4 regions of the Pseudomonas sp. 24 E 13 genome follow, and region 2 is predicted to be linked to each of the others. Evidence: predicted binding sites of a transcription regulator. Region 2 holds the regulator's gene; each other region holds the start of a gene.
The links. The regulator FliA, encoded in region 2, starts transcription of late flagellar genes. The targets are predictions, from matches to a motif close to CTAAAGTTTNNNNNNNNNNNGCCGNTAA.
Positions count from the first base shown of each region.

Region 1: BFP90_RS10980 (methyl-accepting chemotaxis protein) is a predicted target of FliA. The motif match lies at 1,899-1,926, and genes of this name have one in related genera.
Region 3: flgM (flagellar biosynthesis anti-sigma factor FlgM) is a predicted target of FliA. The motif match lies at 1,956-1,983, and genes of this name have one in related genera.
Region 4: BFP90_RS22425 (methyl-accepting chemotaxis protein) is a predicted target of FliA. The motif match lies at 2,637-2,664, and genes of this name have one in related genera.

Region 1 is NZ_CVTO01000110.1:31,226-36,832, forward strand. Features, by position in the region: partial or broken gene BFP90_RS10960 (IS66 family transposase) at 1-26, shown strand, start outside; gene BFP90_RS10965 (GNAT family N-acetyltransferase) at 80-601, shown strand; partial or broken gene BFP90_RS29155 (hypothetical protein) at 1,072-1,560, opposite strand; gene BFP90_RS10975 (hypothetical protein) at 1,557-1,766, opposite strand; gene BFP90_RS10980 (methyl-accepting chemotaxis protein) at 2,102-4,018, shown strand; partial or broken gene BFP90_RS27310 (ArsB/NhaD family transporter) at 4,493-4,636, shown strand; gene BFP90_RS10985 (arsenate reductase ArsC) at 4,652-5,122, shown strand; gene arsH (arsenical resistance protein ArsH) at 5,152-5,607, shown strand, end outside.
Region 2 is NZ_CVTO01000027.1:5,877-11,483, forward strand. Features, by position in the region: gene flhA (flagellar biosynthesis protein FlhA) at 1-1,124, shown strand, start outside; gene flhF (flagellar biosynthesis protein FlhF) at 1,137-2,453, shown strand; gene fleN (flagellar synthesis regulator FleN) at 2,559-3,392, shown strand; gene fliA (RNA polymerase sigma factor FliA) at 3,389-4,129, shown strand; gene BFP90_RS01030 (chemotaxis response regulator CheY) at 4,297-4,671, shown strand; gene BFP90_RS01035 (protein phosphatase CheZ) at 4,690-5,478, shown strand; partial or broken gene BFP90_RS01040 (Hpt domain-containing protein) at 5,490-5,607, shown strand, end outside.
Region 3 is NZ_CVTO01000076.1:1,555-7,161, forward strand. Features, by position in the region: gene BFP90_RS04010 (MFS transporter) at 1-176, shown strand, start outside; gene BFP90_RS04015 (flagellar brake protein) at 234-983, opposite strand; gene BFP90_RS04020 (flagellar protein FlgN) at 1,079-1,549, opposite strand; gene flgM (flagellar biosynthesis anti-sigma factor FlgM) at 1,598-1,918, opposite strand; gene flgA (flagellar basal body P-ring formation chaperone FlgA) at 2,060-2,824, opposite strand; gene BFP90_RS04035 (chemotaxis protein CheV) at 2,900-3,832, shown strand; gene cheR (protein-glutamate O-methyltransferase CheR) at 3,876-4,703, shown strand; gene flgB (flagellar basal body rod protein FlgB) at 5,016-5,423, shown strand; gene flgC (flagellar basal body rod protein FlgC) at 5,427-5,607, shown strand, end outside.
Region 4 is NZ_CVTO01000150.1:200,056-205,662, forward strand. Features, by position in the region: gene BFP90_RS22410 (LysR family transcriptional regulator) at 1-370, shown strand, start outside; gene BFP90_RS22415 (flavin reductase) at 427-954, opposite strand; gene BFP90_RS22420 (acyl-CoA dehydrogenase family protein) at 1,214-2,404, shown strand; gene BFP90_RS22425 (methyl-accepting chemotaxis protein) at 2,729-4,354, shown strand; partial or broken gene BFP90_RS29325 (transcriptional regulator FeaR) at 4,574-4,678, shown strand; gene BFP90_RS22430 (multidrug effflux MFS transporter) at 4,896-5,607, shown strand, end outside.

The sequences.
Region 1 (5,607 bases), on a different contig from region 2:
TGCCGCATAGGTGGCAGCCGATCTAGCTACTTACGCGGGGTCTGATGCTCGTGTGTATGCAAATATACCGGTGAGAAATATGATTAATATTCGTGAAGCTACTAAAGCCGACCTAGATGTTCTACGTGAAATCGGCTGTGAGACCTACCAAGAGCATTTTTCGGACATCTGGTCTCTCTCCGGCATGCAAGACTTTCTTAATCAAGACTTTTCCCCTAACTCGCTCGGCAAATCACTCGAATCCTCCGCTTGCCATTTGTGGCTTATAGCTTCAGACGAAAGCGATAGGGTCGTAGGCTTTTCCAAAGTTAACTGGTCAACGCCTGCGCCTTTAACTGGTGAATTGGGTGCGGAGCTTCAAAAAATTTACTTTCTCAAATCCGAAGCAGGACGAGGATATGGGAAACAACTCCTGCACTTCATTTGCAGCCGAGCGAGAGAGCGCGGAGAACGCATGCTGTGGCTTGACGTACTCAAGACCAACTCAAATGCGCGGCGATTCTATGAGGGTTTCGGTTTCCAAGAAATCGGTGAAATCCCTTTCAAAACTGACTTGTTTGAAATCGGAATGGTAGCAATGGCATGTGAACTTTCCCGATAGGCATATTCGATGACCTTCCTGTCGGTAGGCCGTCATAAACGAAAACGTGGAAAAAGCCAGATGACTTTACCGGACACTTACCAAAGATCGTCGTTCTGAAGCAGATTTAACAGGGCGCGATGGGCTTACAATCGTCAGCTACGACAGGATTATGGATCTGACAGGTGTGCCTCGGTCGGCCATCAGCCCGGCCATTACTCTTTTGTTGGAGATGAATCTCATATCCTTCCGCTCAGGCAGCTTCACCGTCTCGGACGATCAGGACTTTGACCGGACTAATCGCTATTTGATTAAGGGGCTGGGGTTGCGCTGGGTGCCACTGACAGAACCTCAATCGAATAGCCAACTAACTGTAAGTCCTGCAAGTCAGGGCGGGTGATTGTCCTTGCCACACCCCCTCCTTCACTCACCATCGGCGACCGGAAATCAGCTTGAAGCAATGTGTAAGAGGGCTGCTGGCGATGCCTGGTTTACCTGCAAATAGAACGGCTCGTTTGCGAGTTTAACCAGATTTCAGCTTTCTCCGATTTTGCACGATGGCAGATCTTCGGCATCTCATTAGTAATAAGGTCTACCAACCGTTTTATCATTTGACGCCGGAAACCACTCGTCAATTTCAACGCTGCAATGTTTCGTTCCGCTGAGTGCCCCATTTCGCAATCATGTCGGCTACGGCTCGGTAGTGATCAGCCATAAAGAGTTTTCGCCCCCCCTTCCGACCAACCACGCTGAAACAGTTGGTCAGTTACGCCCGCATCGCCAAAAAAGTCGGTGGTATCTGGATAATGAATGTCCGCCAACGATACCTTGACGACCCCAGCCTCCCGGTCGAAATACGACAGAAAATGCCACCCGCCCGTCGTGCTTTCAGGATGTGAAAAATTGATCGCAGCTTTGCCGGTAATGTAGTGCTCACGTGACACACGCTTGAGATCAAAATCAAATAGTGGCTGCCTCATGGGAGCTTGCTGAGACGCGCTAAGCCTTGTTTTATGTGGCCCGCGTTCTCGCCAATTGTGTAGAGCGCGCCACGAACGTTGTCGCCGATTTCGGCATATCCCTGGGCTTCCACCTGGAGGGTCAGCTCCATGAGCGCCGCTTCGAGAGCGAGTTGGTTTTGGTACATCCTTTCCAAAACATCTGACAGCGAGTATTCACCGGGCATCTACATGGACTCCTTGACTACGACCCAGCATAGCTCAGAGAGGAGTCAGCAAGTGTCTTACGGGTAGCTCCCGGTGCTCAGCAACTTTGAACTAATCATGACGACCATGCCCCTAATCCTGTGCAGATACAGGTAAAGCTTTGCTGGTTTCAGCCGAAACATTCCGAACGGAGAAAAAACTGGCTACGGCAGGCTACTACTGAACCATCCTGGGCTCTATCAGACGTCGACTTCATAGAACGTTCGCCTTGGATAGCTTTAAACAACATCTTCAAGCCCTGAGGCCTGCCATGCTTAGAAATGCTCCTTTGAGTACAAAGCTACTGCTTATTTTGATGTTTCCCCTGTTGGGCTTTCTGGTCTTCGCCGGGATTTTTGTAGCTGACAAACGAGAGACACTGAGCGAGATGAACCGAGCGGTCACCGCTACCGGCACCGCGCAGAAACTCAGTGACGTAGTAACCACTATCCAGCGTGAGCGCGGCGCAAGCGGCGTGTTTCTGGGCAGCGGTGGTAAGACGATGCAGGACAAGTTGAAAGTCTTACGCCAAGAAACCGACCGTGCGGTGAGCGCGATGCATGCGCAATCGACCGAGGGTCTTATCGCGCCTGACAAGATGCTGCGCGCAATTGATGGTTTGGCCGGACTGCGTCAGCAGGTGGACACGCTCGCAATCAATAACGGCGAGTCCGGCACCCGATTCACCGATCTTATCAAAAATTTGATCGGCTTCTCTTACTCACTGGAAACCAGCATTGAGGATCCGGAAATCCTGCGTGGGCTGAGTTCACTCAATCAGTTCGTAGACATGAAAGAGCGCTCTGGTCGAGAGCGTGTACTGCTTGGCCTGGCATTCAACCAAAACCGTTTTGATGCGCCGCTGTTGTCACGTTTCAGCCGCAACATGGGCGAGTTCTCCGGCTATTTCGAGGCCTTTCAACGCTGGGCTCCTGCCGTGTTCAAAAATAAGCTGGATGCGGTTCTACAACAGCCCGCATCCGTCGATGTAGCTCGCCTGCAAAAACTCGGATTTGATACGCCTCTAGGCGATCCGCTTAATATCAAACCCGAAGACTGGTTCAACCTTTCCACCAGCCGTATCGACATGATGGCTCAGGTCGAGGCTGAACTGGGCCAGACGGTCGTGAGCCTAGCCAATGTCGCGCGTACCGATGCCCAGCGCAGTCTGTATGTCGCAATAGCCACCGTCATTCTGATTTTGATTGCGGTGCTGTGGCTCGCTTCGGTGATTATTCGCAATATCAAAATCGCTGTGGTCGACGTGAACCGCACCCTTATTTCGCTATCCACGCGTGACCTAACTGCCAGAACCCGTTACACCGGCAGAGACGAGTTTGGCGAGATCTCGCGTAACCTGGATAACATGGCCATACAGATCGGTGAAGTGATCCGTGAGATCGGGAGTGCCACGGCGCAGGTCGCGACCGCCGCCGAGCAGTCTTCGGCTGTGGCCCTGCAAACTAGCAATAACGTCGTCCAGCAGCGTCAAGGCACCGATCAGGTGGTCACTGCCATCAGCGAGATGAGCGCCACGGTCAAAGACGTGGCGCGCAGCACCACCGACGCCGCAGAGATGTCGCAGCGCGTTAATGCCAGCACTATGCAGGGCAAGGCTGAAATCGAGAACACCATCAGCTTGATCAAAGGGCTTGAGGTTCAGGCCGAACAAACATCCCGAATCATTGAGGAGCTCAAGGGTGAAAGCTATTCCATCTCCTCGGTTTTGGATGTGATTCGTGGTGTAGCAGAGCAAACCAATCTGCTAGCTTTGAACGCTGCCATTGAGGCTGCCCGTGCCGGTGAGCAGGGTCGTGGATTTGCCGTGGTCGCCGATGAGGTGCGGAATCTGGCCAAAAAGACTCAGGATTCCACCGTCAGTATCCAGAAGATGATCGCCAATCTGCAATCCGGCTCCGACCGTGCCGCCACTTCCATGCAGGAAACTCTAGGGAAGGCTCAAGAAGGCGCGAGCAACGTAGTGCGCGCAGGGGAGTTGCTAGAAGAAATAGCCGAGGGCATCGCGACCATCAGCGACAGCAACATACAGGTCGCCTCGGCGGCAGAACAACAGAGTCAGGTTGCCGAGGAGATCCACCGCAACGTAAACGACATCAACACTCTGGTTATCCAGGTCAGCGCCGGTGCTGAACAAACCGCCGTCACCAGCCGCGAGTTAGCCCGCTTGGCCGAGCAACAGCAGGGGCTGGTGGGACGGTTCAAGGTGAACTGAGTTACAAGTTTTTTTACCGGATGCTCAAATGCCCGAGAGAATGACTTTCGGGTATTTGAGGATTGGTAGGTGAGAGGGTGACGCGCCTATAAGGGCTACTTTGCTCAACGCGATAAACGAGGCTTTTCATGACGCCGGATGAGGTCAGGCCATGGATTATCAGCCGTCCTACGGCTTTCTGAAGGACTGCTTATACCGTTCTGAGTCATACAAGGTGACTTTGGCAGACGCTTACGAACGGAGTATCTCAAAAACACAATAACTGATAGCCGCCGGAGATGGCCGTTCCCGCAGCTAAGACTTGTTTCTTTCGCTTCAGCAGCTCAAGCATTCATCAGGCGTCGATGTGCAAGTGAATAGCCTATAGACCTGCTCATAACCAGCAATCGACGATCTTCGTTTCTATTCGTATTGCACTTCGCTGAACGGGGTGATTTCCTTTGGCGGCGTCATCGCACGAAGTGGTTTGCGCCAATAGCCACACTGCTCTGGCTGCACGTGCTGGCTAAAAAAGACATCACCATCCGTTGGGGTTACTACTTCAAGACCGGTGTGGTGCTCACGCTTCCAATCCTCATTGCCACCCTGAGCGCCTTGGCTTTGCGCCTCAGCTTTTGATTCCAGGAGATCACGATGAAAGTCCTATTCATGTGCACCCACAACAGCTGCCGGAGCATTTTGTCCGAAGCGGTGTTCAATCACCTTGCTCCTGACGGAATGGAAGCCGTCAGTTCCGGAAGCTTCCCAAGTGGCCGGGTAAACACGCGAGCGATTCAAACGCTCAAAGCAGCTGGTATCCCTACTGAAGGCCTTAGCAGTAAAGCATCCGATGCCTTTGAAGGGTCGCCACCAGACATCGTGATCACAGTCTGCGATCGGGCTGCCGGCGAAGCCTGCCCGATTTTCTTCGGCCCGGCGCTCAAGGCTCATTGGGGGCTGGCAGATCCTTCTGAAGCTACGGGATCTGAAGCGCAAATTGAGGCGGCATTCCAGCAAACCCTGAGCAAAATCCAGGAGCGGGTAAACGCCTTCATTTCGTTGCCTATCGCTACTTTGAGCACAGAAGAGCTTAAAACTGAGCTAGCCCGCATCGGCACGTTGTAGGCCATGTCCCGCTGGTGCCAGGAGTCACTATGAAAGACCATTTTCCAAACATCGAAGCAGATCTCATCGACGTCCCAAGCATGGAGCGACTCACTCCTCGTGAGCCGTCCACGCATAAACCGCGCATCCTTCTGATCTACGGGTCGACCCGCGAGCGTTCATTCAGCCGATTGGTAACCCAAGAAGCCGCGCGGTTGTTGGAGCACTTCGATGCGGAAACACGAATCTTCAACCCGTCAGGGTTACCACTGCCTGATGATGCTCCGGATACCCATCCGAAAGTCGTGGAACTCCGCGAGCTAATGCAGTGGTCGGAAGGGCAGGTGTGGTGTTCTCCGGAGCGTCATGGATCGATGAGCGCCGTTTTTAAAGCTCAGATCGACTGGGTGCCTTTGGCGATGGGTGCAGTACGTCCAACCCAAGGTAAAACCTTGGCAGTCATGCAGGTCTGTGGAGGCTCCCAGTCTTTCAACGTGGTGAATCAG
Region 2 (5,607 bases):
TCCAGGCCCAGCAGGAAATCGCGCGCCAGCAGGAGTTGCTGCCATCCCCGACCCGCGCCCAGGAAACCAAGGAGTTGGGCTGGGACGACGTGACCCCGATCGACATGATCGGCCTGGAAGTCGGCTACCGCCTGATTCCGCTGGTGGACCGCAACCAGGGCGGCCAGCTGCTGGCGCGGATCAAGGGTGTGCGCAAGAAGCTGTCCCAGGACCTGGGCTTCCTGATGCCCACCGTGCATATCCGCGACAACCTCGACCTGGCCCCCAGCGCCTATCGCCTGACCTTGATGGGCGTGATCCTGGCCGAAGCCGAGATCTACCCCGACCGCGAACTTGCGATCAACCCGGGGCAGGTGTTCGGTACGCTCAACGGCATTACCGCCAAAGATCCGGCTTTCGGCCTGGAAGCGGTGTGGATCGAAGTCAGCCAGCGCAGCCAGGCGCAATCGCTGGGTTACACCGTGGTCGACGCCAGCACCGTGGTCGCCACCCACCTCAACCAGATTCTCTACAAGCACTCCCACGAGCTGATCGGCCACGAGGAAGTCCAGCAATTGATGGGTTTGCTGGCCAAGGCCTCGCCGAAACTGGCCGAAGAGCTGGTGCCGGGCGTGCTGTCGCTGTCGCAGTTGCTCAAGGTGCTGCAAGCCTTGCTCGCCGAACAAGTGCCGGTACGGGACATTCGCAGCATTGCCGAGGCCATCGCCAACAACGCCGCCAAGAGTCAAGATACTGCCGCGCTGGTGGCTGCGGTGCGCGTCGGTTTGTCCCGCGCAATCGTGCAAAGCATTGTAGGCGTTGAGTCTGAGCTGCCTGTTATCACCTTGGAGCCAAGGTTGGAACAGATATTGCTCAATAGTATTCAGAAGGCAGGGCAAGGCCAGGAAGAAGGGGTTTTGCTGGAGCCAAGCATGGCTGAAAAGCTGCAGCGTTCGTTGATCGAAGCCGCGCAGCGCCAGGAAATGCAGGGCCAGCCGGTGATTCTGCTGGTGGCCGGTCCGGTCCGCGCGATGTTGTCGCGCTTTGGACGCCTGGCAGTACCGAATTTGCACGTGTTGGCTTACCAGGAAATTCCTGACAATAAGCAAGTGACTATCGTCGCGACAGTAGGGCCCAACGGCTGAGGGTAGTGGGTTATGCAAGTAAAGCGTTTTTTCGCCGCCGATATGCGTCAGGCCATGAAGTTGGTCCGCGATGAGCTGGGCGCCGATGCCGCGATTATCGGTAACCGCCGTATTGCCGGCGGTGTCGAGCTGACGGCTGCCCTGGATTACACCCCCCAGGCCCTGGCCCCGCGCGTGCCGAACATGGAGCTTGAAGACGAGCTGCGCAAGACCGCTTCGCGCATCGTCTCGGCCCAGGCCGAATTGAGCATGCGCGGCGACAGCGACGCCACCACCAATCGCCAGTTGTTCGCCGGCCTGCCGCTGACCGCTTCCGAGCCGCTGGTGGAACCTACGTTCGTCGAACCGCCACGTCCCGCCGCGCCAGCCCCGGCCGCCGCAGTCGATCAGCGTGTGTTCGATTCGATGCGCTTTGAACTCAACGGCCTGCGCGAGCTGCTCGAAGTGCAACTCGGCTCTTTGGCCTGGACGCAACTGCAAGGCAGCAAGCCGCAGCAGGCCAACCTGTGGCGTCGCCTGCAACGCATCGGCCTGTCCGGCCCGTTGTCCCGTGACCTGCTGGCGCTGACTGCCGAAGTCGAAGAACCACGCCAAGCCTGGCGCATGCTGCTGGCGCACCTGGCGCGCATGATCGCCACCCCGGAGATCGAACCCCTGGAAGAGGGCGGGGTGATCGCCATGGTCGGTCCTGCCGGCATGGGCAAGACCACCACCCTGGCCAAGCTGGCCGCCCGTTATGTACTCAAGTACGGCGCGCAGAACATCGCGCTGGTGAGCATGGACAGTTATCGCATCGGCGCCCAGGAACAGCTCAAGACCCTGGGCCGCATCCTCAATGTGCCGGTGACCCACGTCGACCCGGGCCAGTCCCTGGCCAACGCCCTCGACCCGCTGCTGCGCAAGCGCGTGGTGTTGATCGATACCGCCGGCCTGCAAGCCAGCGACCCGGCCCTGCGCATGCAGCTCGAAAGCCTGGCCGGGCGTGGCATCAAGTCGAAAAATTACCTGGTGCTTGCAACCACCAGCCAGAAACAGGTTCTTACCGCTGCCTACCACAGCTATAAGCGCTGCGGCCTGGCCGGTTGTATCCTGACCAAACTGGATGAAACCGCCAGCCTGGGCGAAGTGCTGAGCCTGGCAATCAGTCATGAACTACCGGTCGCCTACCTGACCGACGGGCCGCGGATTCCGGATGATTTGCATCTGCCGCGCCGTCATCAGTTGGTCAGCCGTGCTGTCAGCGTGCAAATGCAAGACGAGCCTAGCGAGGAAGCGATGGCTGATATGTTCGCCGACCTTTATCACAACCCGGCAAAACGGGTGGGATGAGGCAGGATGAACACCGTGAAATGTACCTACATCGATGGTCTGCAAGCGATACACGCGGCCAAGCCATGTAGCCTGCGTCTAAGCAAGACAAGGTAAAGAAATAAAATGGGCAGCATGCATCCCGTACAGGTGATCGCGGTGACCGGCGGCAAAGGTGGCGTCGGCAAAACTAACGTGTCAGTGAATTTGTCCCTGGCCCTGGCAGAGCTTGGCCGTCGCGTCATGCTGCTGGATGCTGACCTGGGCCTGGCCAACGTGGACGTTCTGTTGGGGCTGACCCCCAAACACACGCTGGCCGATGTGATCGAAGGCCGCTGTGAGCTGCGCGACGTGCTGCTGCAGGGGCCCGGTGGGATCCGCATCGTGCCGGCCGCCTCCGGCACCCAGAGCATGGTGCACTTGAGTCCGGCGCAGCATGCCGGCCTGATCCAGGCCTTCAGCGATATCGGCGACAACCTTGACGTGCTGGTGATCGACACCGCCGCCGGGATCGGCGAGTCGGTGGTCAGCTTTGTCCGCGCAGCGCAAGAAGTACTGCTGGTGGTGTGCGACGAGCCCACCTCGATTACCGATGCCTACGCCCTGATCAAACTGCTCAACCGTGACTACGGCATGAACCGCTTTCGCGTGCTGGCCAACATGGCCCAGAGCCCGCAGGAAGGGCGTAACCTGTTCGCCAAGTTGACCAAGGTCACGGATCGTTTCCTCGATGTGGCTTTACAATACGTCGGCGCCGTTCCCTACGACGAGTGTGTGCGCAAGGCCGTGCAAAAGCAGCGTGCGGTCTACGAAGCGTTCCCTCGTTCGAAGTGCGCACTGGCATTCAAGGCCATTGCCCAGAAGGTCGATACCTGGCCGTTGCCTGCCAACCCTCGGGGGCATCTGGAGTTTTTCGTCGAGCGACTGGTGCATCAGACGAGCGCGGGACCTGTGCTATGACATCAAGCGGCTACAACCTTTACAAAAAGTCGGCACGTGACAGCCAGGGCGAATTGATCGAGCGCTATGCGCCCCTGGTCAAGCGCATTGCCTATCACCTGCTGGCGCGCCTGCCTGCCAGCGTGCAGGTTGAAGACCTGATCCAGGCCGGCATGATCGGCCTGCTCGAAGTGTCGACCAAATATGACGCGAGCAAGGGCGCGAGTTTCGAGACGTATGCGGGTATCCGTATCCGTGGCGCGATGCTCGATGAGGTGCGTAAAGGGGACTGGGCGCCGCGTTCGGTACACCGCAATACGCGCATGGTCAGTGACGCAATTCGCGCAATTGAAGCAAAAACCGGTCGTGACGCTAAAGATCATGAAGTTGCGGCCGAACTCCAATTGAGTCTCGACGATTATTACGGGATTTTGAACGATACCTTGGGCAGCCGCCTGTTCAGTTTCGACGACCTGTTACAGGACGGCGAACACGAAGGGCTGCACGAGGACGGCGCGAGTGCGCATATGGAACCGTCGCGCGATCTGGAAGATGAGCGTTTCCAGGGAGCATTGGCGGACGCCATTGCCAATCTGCCGGAGCGTGAGCGCCTGGTGCTGGCGCTGTACTACGACGAAGAGCTGAACCTCAAGGAAATCGGTGAGGTCCTGGGGGTCAGCGAATCGCGTGTCAGCCAGTTGCATAGCCAGTGCGCGGCCCGCTTGCGGGGGCGGTTGGGAGAGTGGCGCGCGCGCTGACAGGCAGTGTGGGGACACTGCAGATGCTACCGCGAAGGTTTCGGCCTTCGCGGATTCGCTCCGTGGTGCCCTGGGCAGTCCTTTTTGTGTAACGCCTGTTGATTGAAGTGGCGCGTCCAGGTGCTGGGCGCGTTTAAGACTGCTTGGAGGTCGAATTGGACAAGAACATGAAAATCCTCATCGTTGATGACTTCTCAACGATGCGGCGGATCATAAAAAACCTGTTGCGTGACCTTGGGTTCACTAACACGGTCGAGGCGGATGACGGCATTACGGCGATTCCGATCCTCAACAGCGGCAGCATCGACTTTCTGGTAACCGACTGGAACATGCCGGGCATGACCGGTATCGATTTGCTGCGCCATGTGCGCGCCGATGAAAAACTGCGCAGCCTGCCGGTGTTGATGGTGACCGCCGAAGCCAAGCGTGAACAGATCATCGAAGCCGCCCAAGCCGGGGTCAACGGTTACGTGGTCAAGCCATTCACAGCATTGGCCTTGAAAGAGAAGATCGAAAAAATCTTCGAACGCATCCACGGCTAATGCCATCGCGGGGGAGCTATGGAGCATAAAGAAACAACACTGGGCGACTTTGAGTCGACCCTGAAAAAGCATGCTCACCAGTTGGTCGACAGCCTGGAAAAAGGCCATTTCGCCGACGCGGTGCAGTTGATCCATGAGCTTAACCAGACCCGTGACCGCGGCCTGTACCAGGAAGTGGGCAAGCTCACACGCGAGCTGCACAGTGCGATCGTCAATTTCCAGATTGACCCGCGCATGCCCCAGGCCGAAGAGATTTCGCAGATCACCGATGCCACTGAACGCTTGTCCTATGTGGTCAGGCTGACCGAGGCGGCGGCCAACCGCACCATGGACCTGGTGGAAAACGCCACGCCCCTGGTCAACGGCATGGCCAGCGAAGCCCACGCCCTGAGCGTGGACTGGGGCCGCTTCATGCGCCGCGAAGTGGGGGCTGAAGAGTTCCGTGAGCTGGCGCGTCGCGTCGACGGTTTTCTGTCGCGCAGCGAGCAGGAAAACCGCACGGTGGCCAGCAACCTCAACGATATTCTGCTGGCCCAGGATTACCAGGACCTCACAGGCCAGGTGATCAAGCGGGTGACCCAACTGGTCACCGAAGTGGAAAGCAACCTGCTCAAACTGGTGCTCATGGCCGGTCAGGTCGACCGTTTTGCCGGCATCGAACATGACCGCGAAGCGATCCTCTCGGAAAAAGATCCACAAAAACATCTCGCCAAGGGTGAAGGTCCGCAGATTCATGCCGATAAACGTGAAGACGTCGTATCCGGTCAAGATGACGTAGACGATTTGCTGTCCAGTTTAGGCTTCTAAGGAGCACCCACATGAGCTTCGGCGCCGATGAAGAAATCCTTCAGGATTTCCTTGTAGAGGCCGGCGAAATTTTAGAGCAACTGTCCGAACAACTGGTCGAGCTGGAAAGCCGCCCGGATGATGCGAACC
Region 3 (5,607 bases), on a different contig from region 2:
CGTTGGTGGCAGCCCTTGACCCGCGGGTAGATGAACAGGTGGTGCAAGAGCAGATGCAGGCCACTGTTCCTGAACCGGACCCAGAACCTGTCGTCGACGAGCCGGCTGTCGAGGTAGCGCCTGAGTCGACAGACTCGGAAGACCATCCCCACGACTTGAGCAGAGCGCGCCCCTGAACGGAAAACGGGCAGACCCTATCAGGATCTGCCCGTTTTCACTTCAGCGTTCGAGGCTTAAAAGTCGTCGTCCTTGTCGAAGCGTCGAGCTTCACGCTGCAGCTGATACACAAAGCGTTCTACCTGGCGCTGCACCAAACCGCTCATGTTATGAAAGCGCACGCCGGCAAACGTGGTGTTGATCCTGTCTTCGAAATGCAGGTAACGCAACTCGACAGCGGTAGTCATGTTGCCGAATGGCAGCGCGGCGATGAAGCGGTCGTAGACCTGCCCCAGTTGCAGGCGTTCGGCGATGTCGCCTTCAAAGCGCAATTTGCATCCAGTGGCGGAAATGTCCAGCAACTTGCCGTTGACCGGAGCCTTGAGCTTTTCGCCGCCCAATTCGATATTGACCAACTGCGCCAATTTCAGTGCCGCGCGAAATGCATTGCGACGCTGATGATAGACCACCTCACCGGGCATGCTGCCACTGTAGATACGGTGACCATCCTTCTCGCTGATGCTCAGCGTGCCGTTACTCTCCCAGGCGACCCGGACACCGTCATGAAAACCTTCGACGCGGAAGGGTTCGCCATTTTCGAGGTGACGTTCACCGTCACGCGGAATCATTTCGTCCAGCACCAGCGTCTTGCTGTCCCGGTCGATGTCCACAAGGTAGCTTTGGAAGCGTTGGCTGCGTTCGTGGAAAGTGATGATCAATGGATCATGGCTTTCCTGGAGCATCCGCAGCGTGCTGGCGATTTCCAAAGGTGTGGTAAGAACCTTGGGTGGCTGCGGTGCATCTTCCGCATTAAGGGCGTTGAACACGGTTGTTCCATCTCCAGGAAAATACGACTACACGCAAGAACCGGCATTTTGCCAGTATGTAGCGCACCTTGGATAGGCCGCGCTTTGAACCGCTGTCAGGCTTGGCTGCGGGTGCTTGGCTTGACCAGGCGTGAAGTGGACCCCTGGGCGTTATACAGGGCCGGGGGCTCGCCGCCGTGAAGAATACGTAACTGATTGGCCGTGGTGGCTTGCTGTAGCTGAATCGACTGGCCGTTGAGCAGATTGGCTTCCTGGCACTGGGTGAGCAGGTGATTGAGCGCTTTGCTTTGCGTCAGCAACTGATCGCCGACCGAGGAATGGCTTGCCAACTGTGCCAGGCCGTCGTGATCGGCGGGCAGGCCCAGGCTGTTGAGGATCTCGCTGCGCTTCGTGCCGTGCTGTTCGAGCAGCACAATCAGCGATTGTTTGCGCGCGAGTATTTCTTCGAGCAAAGGCATATCCCGGCCATACAGGGCCAGGGACTCTTCTTTTAGCAGCTCGAGCAGTTGTTGCGTCGGCGCCAGATCATCAATGATCAGTTGAAGCAAATGTTCGTCGTGGTGCATGGCTGGCCTTGGGTTTTAAGCGTCCAGAAGCCCAGCGCAGGCCTTTGCCTAGCGCTCGGCTTCGAAGTTAAGCAGCTTGCTGGCTACACGGTTGCTGTCGACTGTGTAACTGCCATCGGCGATAGCCTGTTTCAACTCGGCCACGCGGGCTTTATTGACAACCGGTTGATCGCGCAGCGAGTCAGTGACCTTCTGCAACTGCTGAGCCTCATTACTCAGGTGAACCGACTCCCCACTCTGGCTCGCACTCGCCTGCTCTGCCTTGGCCGGCAGGGGCTGGGACTTGGCTTCTACGTTTTCCTTGCCGGCAGTACGCGTAGTGCCTGACGTCGTCGGGGTGTTATTTAAACGGCTGAAATCAATGACCATGATCAAAAAACCTCTGGGTATTTGGACGCTTGCCATGTTTTCGGCAATACCCGGACAAACTTTAGGCGCGAATGACAATAAATCTCCGCACGGAGCACTCTATGCACAGTGTAGGAAAACCTGGCGCCCCGTACCAGTCATCTATAACGCCACCTCGACTTGGCCCGGAGCTGTCACTCGCGCCTTGATCACGCGGTTGGAGTTGAGGTTCTTGACGCGAATCTGTTCGCTCATGCCACCGTTGGACAGCGCTTCCCCCGGCATTTTTACGTTCAACCCGCCGCTGCTGGCGGAAATCACGACCTGGTCACCTTTACGAATGACTTCAGCCTGCTCCAGGTGAACCAGGGTAATCACTTGGTCGGTGACCACTGGTCGGGTGAGGCGCTGCCCGATCGCCTGGTCCAGGGAGGTCAGGTAACCCTGGTTGATCAGGCTGATATCCCGTTCACGCAGTGCAACGTCGTCATCGCCAATGATGCCGGTGCGCTTCAACGGCCGTGCCACCACGACGACGTCGCGGAACAATTTGACTTGAGCCGGTACAAACACCGTCCAGGGTGAGGCGCCTTCACAGCGTACTTTTACGGTGACACGGCCAATGGGCTGGGCCGGGCTTTCCAGGGTGGCTGTCAATTCCTTGTCACACATCGGCATGCGCAGGCGCGGGTCCAACTGATTGACCTGGATCTCATAGCGCCCCGGTGTCTGGGTGGTCTCCAGATAATCTTCTACAGTGTATTCAAGAAAGCCCTGGGTGACGCCGATAAGGAGATCAGGCAGGGTGACGTTGTCGGCGCGAGCGGTGACGCCCACGCCCCAGACAAGCAGCGCCATCGCGGCGCAGAGCAATCTGCGATACTTTGGGCGGCAAGCGCGTCGGGAAACTGTCGTTTTAATATCCATAGCCAACCAAATAGCAAAGCTCGTGCCGTTTAGTGTTGGGTACGCATCGTACCTCTGGGATTTAGGAGTCTGGGCATGGCAGGTGTAATGGATTCAGTAAACCAGCGCACACAGCTGGTAGGGCAGAATCGCCTGGAGTTGTTGCTTTTTCGCCTGGACGGCAAGCAGCTGTACGGGATCAACGTGTTTAAAGTGCGCGAAGTGCTGCAGTGTCCCAAGCTGACGATCATGCCCAAGTCCAGTCCGGTGGTGTGTGGCGTTGCCAATATACGTGGCGCGACCATCCCCATTCTTGACTTGGCAATGGCCACCGGGTCCTCTGGTTTGCAGGACCGCGAGAGCCCGTTCGTGATCATTACCGAGTACAACACCAAGACCCAGGGGTTTCTGGTGCGCTCGGTGGAACGTATCGTCAACATGAACTGGGAAGAGATTCATCCGCCGCCCAAGGGCACCGGGCGCGATCATTACCTCACGGCGGTGACGCGGGTGGATAACCAGTTGGTCGAGATCATCGACGTGGAGAAAATCCTCGCCGAGGTTGCGCCCACCTCGGAAACGATTTCCGTCGGGGTCGTGGATGCCGAGACGGCACACAAGGCGGTATCCCTGCGCGTGTTGACCGTGGACGACTCCTCTGTCGCGCGCAAGCAGGTCACGCGTTGCCTGCAAACCGTTGGCGTCGAGGTCGTAGCCCTTAATGATGGGCGCCAAGCCTTGGATTACCTGCGCAAGTTGGTGGACGAGGGCAAGAAGCCGGAAGAAGAGTTCCTGATGATGATTTCCGACATTGAAATGCCGGAAATGGACGGATACACCCTCACGGCTGAAATACGCAACGATCCACGCATGCAAAAATTGCACATCATCCTGCATACTTCGTTGTCGGGGGTATTCAATCAGGCCATGGTCAAGAAGGTCGGTGCAGATGACTTCCTGGCCAAATTCCGGCCTGATGACCTCGCATCCCGGGTAGTCGACCGGATCAAGGCAGCAGATCACGGCTAGGGGCATTTCTCCTGGCGGTCACACGATTTAAGAGGCGGTACCATTGTCTACGGGTAATTTGGATTTCGAACAGTTCCGGGTCTTCCTGGAAAAAGCCTGTGGCATATTGCTCGGTGAAAACAAGCAGTACCTGGTATCCAGCCGTCTCAACAAGCTGATGGAACAGCAGGGCATCAAATCCCTGGGTGAGCTGGTCCAGCGTATCCAGGGGCAGCCGCGCAGCGGGCTCAAGGAGATGGTGGTCGATGCCATGACCACCAACGAAACCTTATGGTTTCGCGATACCTACCCCTTTGAGGTGCTCAAGAACAAAGTGCTGCCCGAAGCCATCAAGGCCAGCCCGGGCCAGCGCCTGCGCATCTGGTCGGCGGCATGCTCCTCGGGACAGGAACCTTATTCGATCTCCATGACCATCGACGAGTTCGAGCGGACCAACATGGGCCAGTTGAAAGCCGGCGCGCAAATTGTGGCGACGGACCTCTCCGGCAGCATGCTCACCAACTGCAAGACCGGTGAGTACGACAGCCTGGCCCTGGGCCGAGGCCTGTCCCAGGAACGTTTGCAGCGCTATTTTGACCCGAAGGGGGCAGGGCGCTGGGCGATCAAGGCGCCGATCAAGAACCGCGTCGAGTTCCGCTCGTTCAACTTGCTCGACAGCTACGCCAGCCTGGGCAAGTTCGACATGGTGTTCTGTCGCAACGTGCTGATCTACTTCTCGGCCGAAGTGAAGAAGGACATCCTCTTGCGCATTCATGGCACGCTCAAGCGCGGCGGGTATCTATTCCTTGGCGCGTCGGAAGCCTTGAACGGCTTGCCGGATCACTACCAGATGGTGCAGTGCAGCCCGGGAATCATCTACCAGGCCAAATAACAACGTTTACCCGGTAAAAAATGTGGGAGGGGGCTTGCCCCCGATGGCGGTGGGTCAGTCAGCTATTCATGACATGACACACTGCTATCGGGGGCAAGCCCCCTCCCACATTTGTTTCGCGGCACTTTCAACGGTAGCGGCAATCCTTCCATTGCCGCTTTACTGGCGCCACGCGGAAAGCACTTGCCGCTTTTCTGGCATTGCCGCCGGCAATTTCTCTGCAAGCCCTTGATATACGGGGCTTGGTCACATTGGCATGCACCTTGCTATAACCCTGCTAACGAACAGCAGGTCAGCCTAAAGGTTTCCGCCATGAGCATCAGCTTCGATAAAGCGCTCGGTATCCACGAAAAAGCCCTGGGCTTCCGCGCCCAGCGTGCCGAAGTCCTGGCCAACAACATTGCCAACGCCGACACCCCGAACTACAAGGCTCGGGACCTGGACTTCTCCGCCGTGCTCGCCGCACAGCAGGACAAGACCAAAAACGGCGCCTTCGCCTTGAACATGACCAACAGCCGTCATATTGAAGCGCAAGGCCTGAGCAGTGGTGACGAGTCGCTGCTGTATCGCACGCCGATGCAGCCGTCGATCGACCAGAACACCGTTGATGCTCAACTGGAACAATCGAACTACGCCGAAAACTCGGTGAACTTCCAGGCCAGCTTCACCCTGCTCAACAGCAAATTCAAAGGGCTGATGTCAGCCCTGCGTGGAGAATAAGCCATGTCCCTGTCCAGTGTTTTCAATATTGCCGGCAGTGGCATGAGCGCGCAGACCACGCGTTTGAACACCGTCGCCAGTAACATCGCCAACGCCGAGACCGTGTCTTCGAGCATCGACCAGACTTACCGTGCCCGTCATCCGGTATTTGCCACCATGTTCCAGGGCGGCCAGGGCGGCGGCA
Region 4 (5,607 bases), on a different contig from region 2:
TCAGGACATACTCGCCCTGCGCTATGTTGACGTTTCGAGCAATATTACCGGCCATGGCGTAACCGCCGATGCAGCATTCGGAAAGGCCGGCATTGCTCGCGAAATCGCTCTGAAAGTGCCTAACTTCACGATTGCCCCGAAAATCGTTGCCAACACTGATCTGGCATTGATTCTGCCGCGTGCCATTGCCATGCAGCTAAACCACGACCAGCGCTATCGGCTGCTGAGTCTGCCCATCGAATTGCCACCTATCTCGGTGGGACTTTATTGCCATAGCCGTTTCCTATCGGATGCCGGGATAACCTGGCTGCGCCGGTTAATCATTAGTCTGTTTGCCTCCGGCAGCCATACTGGAGTTCATATGAAATGAGGCGTGCGAGCATTCTTTATAAACCCTGTAACCCACGAATGGGGAACTGCAATTATTCAGGATGCCGACGTCTGTACGTTGACGGCTGCAGCCCGCCCCAGACGGTGAAAGTTTCTCCCAAAGTAAATCAGACTCTCCCCCTCTTCACGGACCTGAATTTGGTTAATTTCTACAAATAATACCGAATGCGATCCGACTTCCTTGATATCTACTATGTTTCCTTCGAGGCTTGCTAGGGCGTCGTTCAACACCGGTAGGCCCGAGGAGCCTGTCCGCCAATCCTGGCCGGCAAAACGTTCAGCAGGCGGCAGGTCGGTCATACCAGCAAACTGTCGCGCAACACCCTCCAGATCACCGGTCAGTATATTTACGCACAACGCCCTGTTGCCCAGCAACGCTTCATGAATTGAACTGTTACGGTTGATGCAAACCAATAATGTTGGGGGCGTATCAGTGACCGAACAGACCGCACTCGCAGTTAATCCGAAGCGACCATGGGGGCCATCGGTAGTAATGATATTCACCGCCGCAGACAACAATGACAGCGCTTGCCGGAAATGTTGTTTTGATTGATCGCTAACCATAACCTTCACCTGTTAATTATTGACTTGGTGAATCCATGTTGAGAGGGATTGTTCATTCGGTCAAATTCGCTTTACTCATACGCACTATTGACAGCAGGAATAGCCGTCGCACTTAAACGCCCTCCCCTTTAGAGGCGCATGGCACGACAGTTAATTCCCACGGATTATTTACCTTATTCATATTTCGAATTTGATTTTTTCTTATCAGTCCACGCATTCTGAACGTGTATGCAAACACCCTAGCCAGAGAACAATAAACATGAACAGCAAAAACAATTTCGATTATCGTGACACACGTAAAGGCGCTCCAATCAGCATCAAGGCGGTTTCCCTGGATGATGTGATTGCGGAGATTGCCGAGCGTCGCAGCGAGTTTAACCAACGCTCCCATGTCCCTTTAGACATGATCGAAAAAATGAAAGCAGTGGGTATCTTCCGCGCCAGTACTCCCAAATGTTTCGGTGGCGATGCGCTGCCTCCAGCCGAGTTCCTACGCATCGTAGAGCGGGTTTCCGAAGCCGACGGTTCGGTCGGTTGGGTGACCGCGTTCGGCTCAGCCAACATCTACCTGGCGGCACTCCCCCCGGCAACCCAAGCGTTGATTTATGCCAACGGGCCAGACCAGGTCTATGCTGGCGGCCTTTACCCTCTACAACCCGCCAAAGAGACTGAAAATGGCTGGGAAGTCAGCGGGCACTGGCGGTTTGCTAGTGGGTGCAAAGGCGCCAACTGGATTGGTGTAGGCATAGGTGGCACATCGGCCAACGGTGGAGGACCGACGGCAGGCAAACCGCTGACCGCTGTGTTCCCGGCAAGCGAAGTGCAGATCGTCGACAACTGGAATGTTGTCGGGATGCAAGGGACGGGGAGCCATGACCTCAAATTGCACCAAAAGAACATCCAACGCGAGTGGACTTTCGTGCGGGGCAGTGCCTCCACAATTGACGAGCCCCTCTATCATTACCCGTCCGTTTCCTACCAGGCGCAAGTTCACGCCGCCGTTAACCTTGGGCTGGCACGCGCAGCACTGGACTTGGTGATCGCAATGTCGGGCAGCACCAAGACTGTCACCGGTGCCCCGCGCTTGGGTGATCGAGCTTATTATCGCAGCGAACTGGGTAAGGCAGAGGCGATGCTGCGAAGCGCCCAGGCGTTTTTCTACGAATCCGCCGAAGCTGTATGGGCTTCGCTCATCGCCGGTAATGCGGTGACCCTGCAGCAGACTAACTTATTACGCCTCAGCGCCACCCATGCCGCTCATACCGGAGCGGACGTAGTCATGAAGGCTTATCGACTGGCGGGGACTGCAGCCATCTTCAATGACAATCGTCTGCAATGGATCGTACGCGACTCCATGGTGGTGACACAGCATGCTTTCCTCGGCGAAGCGACTTACGACGGCGCTGGCGCGGTGTTCGCCGGCATCGAACCGACCATCCCCTATCCTTGAGTACCATTATGCACAGCATCTTCTACCACGCTGCTGCAGCCTCTAGAACTGATTCTGCAAGAGAAATATGCAACCTTGTTAGCGCGTCTCTACCAACTGAACGAACGTCGCGTCCAGGTCGTTTGGGTTGAAGATTGTCGCCATCGGGCTGCATCGGGCCACCATCAGTCGATGTCTGCAAGTTGGTGAGTGGGCAATATCAGTTTTAATATGCGGCACACAGCTGTTTTCGCTCAAGTGTGTCATCAAGCGACCGATAAAAACTTATGCGCTGGGCCATCCGCCGCTGCTTGCGGGGAGCACATTCCACGATCTGGGAAAACCATGACAATAAGAACAATTAACATTGCTCCGCGCGCATTTCTGGGGTTCTCCCTGATAGGCGCGCTCATGCTGATTCTCGGCCTCTTCGCCTTGTCTCAGATGAGCAAGATCCGAGCAGCTGGCGACGATATCGCGATAAATGGCGTCCCTAGCTTTCAGACCCTGAATGCTCTCACGGTGACGGGCGTCCGTATGCGGGTTTTATCGCATCGGCTGTTGACTGATCGCGAACCGAATATTCAGAACAGGACCATCGAATTACTTGAGGAACAAAACCAACAACTTAACAAGTCGCAGGCAGCATACGCCAAACTGATTTCATCTCCTGTAGAGCAATCCGACTACAACGACTATATGCGGCTGATGGGTGAATATCGCAAAATTGAAACGCGCCTTGTTACCCTCAGTCGGGCTGGCGATCTGCAGGAGCTAACGCGCGTGCTGAACGCCGAATCTGCGGCTAACGCTGAGCAGATCAACGTAGCGTTGAATAAGCTTACTGACTTCAATAACGCCCAGCTGGCTATCATCAATCAATCCGCTGCTGACCAGTACAGCTCTGCGTTCAACTGGGTTGTCGGCCTCCTCATTATTGCCTCGCTACTGACTATGCTGTTTGCCTGGATGCTGACCAAGAGCATCACCCAACCGATAGCGTTGGCACTTGAAGCGGCTGAAACCATCGCCGAAGGTAATCTGACCCGACCGATAAAGGTTGATGGCACTGACGAAGCGGGCCGGTTGCTGCTCGCCATGCAAAAGATGCAAGAGAAACTGCGCGATACCTTGATGCGTATTTCCGGATCCGCAACACAACTGGCTTCCGCTGCCGAGGAGCTGAACGCAGTTACCGATGAAAGCGCCCGTGGCCTTGCGCAGCAGGACAACGAAATAGAGCAAGCTGCGACTGCAGTCAACGAAATGACCAGCGCCGTCGAAGAAGTGGCGCGTAACGCAGTGAGCACTTCCGAGGCGTCAAAAAACGCGACGGCGTCAGCAGGCGATGGCCGGGATCTGGTTCACGAAACCGTCAACGCTATCGAACGCATGAGCGGGGATGTGCAAAGCACCGCCGATCTGATTGGTAATCTTGCGGAAGAGTCCCGCGACATCGGCAAGGTTCTGGACGTGATTCGTGGCTTGGCGGATCAGACCAACCTGCTGGCGCTGAACGCAGCTATCGAAGCGGCCAGGGCCGGTGAAGCCGGTCGCGGCTTCGCGGTTGTCGCCGATGAAGTACGCGCTTTGGCCCATCGCACTCAACAGTCCACCAGCGAAATTGAACGCATGGTTGGCAGAATTCAAGGCGGTACCCAAAAAGCAGTCAGTTCAATGCGTAACAGCACTGACCGTGCTGAATCTACCCTGAACATCGCGAAAGGCGCAGGCCTGGCGTTGGAAACCATCAACACCGCAGTGATCGAGATCAACGAGCGTAACCTGGTCATCGCCGCCGCTGCGGAAGAACAGGCTGCAGTCGCCCGTGAAGTGGACCGCAACTTGGTCAACATCCGGGACCTGTCGACGCAATCTTCCAACGGCGCCGCCCAGACGAGCGCCGCCAGCGGCGAGTTGACCCGCCTGGCGGTAGACCTGAACAGCATGGTGTCGAGGTTTCGCTTGTAAGAGGTATTGGGGGCCATCTGTTGGAGCAGGCTTGCCCGCGAGAGCGATGACGCGGTTTGCCTGATATACCAAGGCGCCTAGTTCGCAGGCAAGTCTGGCTCTCACGGAGTTCAATTTGAACCCTGATTCCGTCCACACAGTTACGGCCATTGGCGCTAAGTGTTCCGTTGGCGTGCGGGCCAACATGGCCACCCTCTCAGCTTTCCCATCGCTGGTGCGCAAGGTGACAGCGTCTGTCGATACATCCAGCGCACTAGGCTCGAACGCAGCGTGATCGATTTGGCCAACCCGTTTCTGCGAACTGAGTCGCTTACCTTGATCGCTTAAAAATAATGTTTCAGAAATCCCGCTCATTTTCAGCCGCTTCTTGAAAAAAACACTTTGAACTGAAGCCTAAAACACTTACGTGCGCATGCCTTGCGCGGAGCGCTGGCGATGATGCCTGGCCCCTAAGAAAATTACGGCTTGACCTTGCCTCTGGGTTCTCGTTAACTTCTCGCTACCTCCTACCTTCCGATAGGAAGCCAATCATGAGTTTGTTATGGAAAAGAGTCATTTCGGCAATCCTTCACTAAAGTTTGCCATTGCCTTGGGCGCCATCGCCGCACTGGGGCCCTCAGCCGTCGATATGTATTTGCCAAGCCTGCCCGAAATGGCGGTTGATTATTCGACCAGTGTTGCCAGCATTCAGCTGACGCTCACGGTCTTTTTGTTGGCAATGGGGCTTGGGCAATTGCTGTTCGGGCCGGTAGTTGACGCCTTTGGCCGTCGACGTCCACTGATAGCAGGCTTGTTGCTGTTCAGTTTGAGTGCGCTGGCTGCAGGAGCGGCACCAACCCTTGAGTGGCTACTCGTGGCACGATTTGCCCAAGGGATAGGCAGTGCTTTGACGTTGGTAGTCATCATGAGCATGGTGCGTGACGTCACTCAGGGCGTTCAGGCAGCAAAACTTTTTGGCCTGCTGCTGACCATTCAAGGTGTTGCTCCCATCATCGCCCCGGGGTTGGGTGGTTACATTGAGGCGCATTTCGGATGGCGGGCCGTCATGCTGGTACTGGCTGTTCTCGGTGCGCTGGTGGCGGTGAATTCGATGGCTGTTTTGCCTGAAACACTACCAATGCAAAAGCGCGAGCCATTGAATATGCGACTGGCGATACGCACGTATGCGCGCATCGCAAAAGACGGTCGTTTTCTAAGGCCCGCCTTAGCGCTGTCAGCAGTGTTCTTCTTTCTCTTTGCCTATGTGGGCGGCG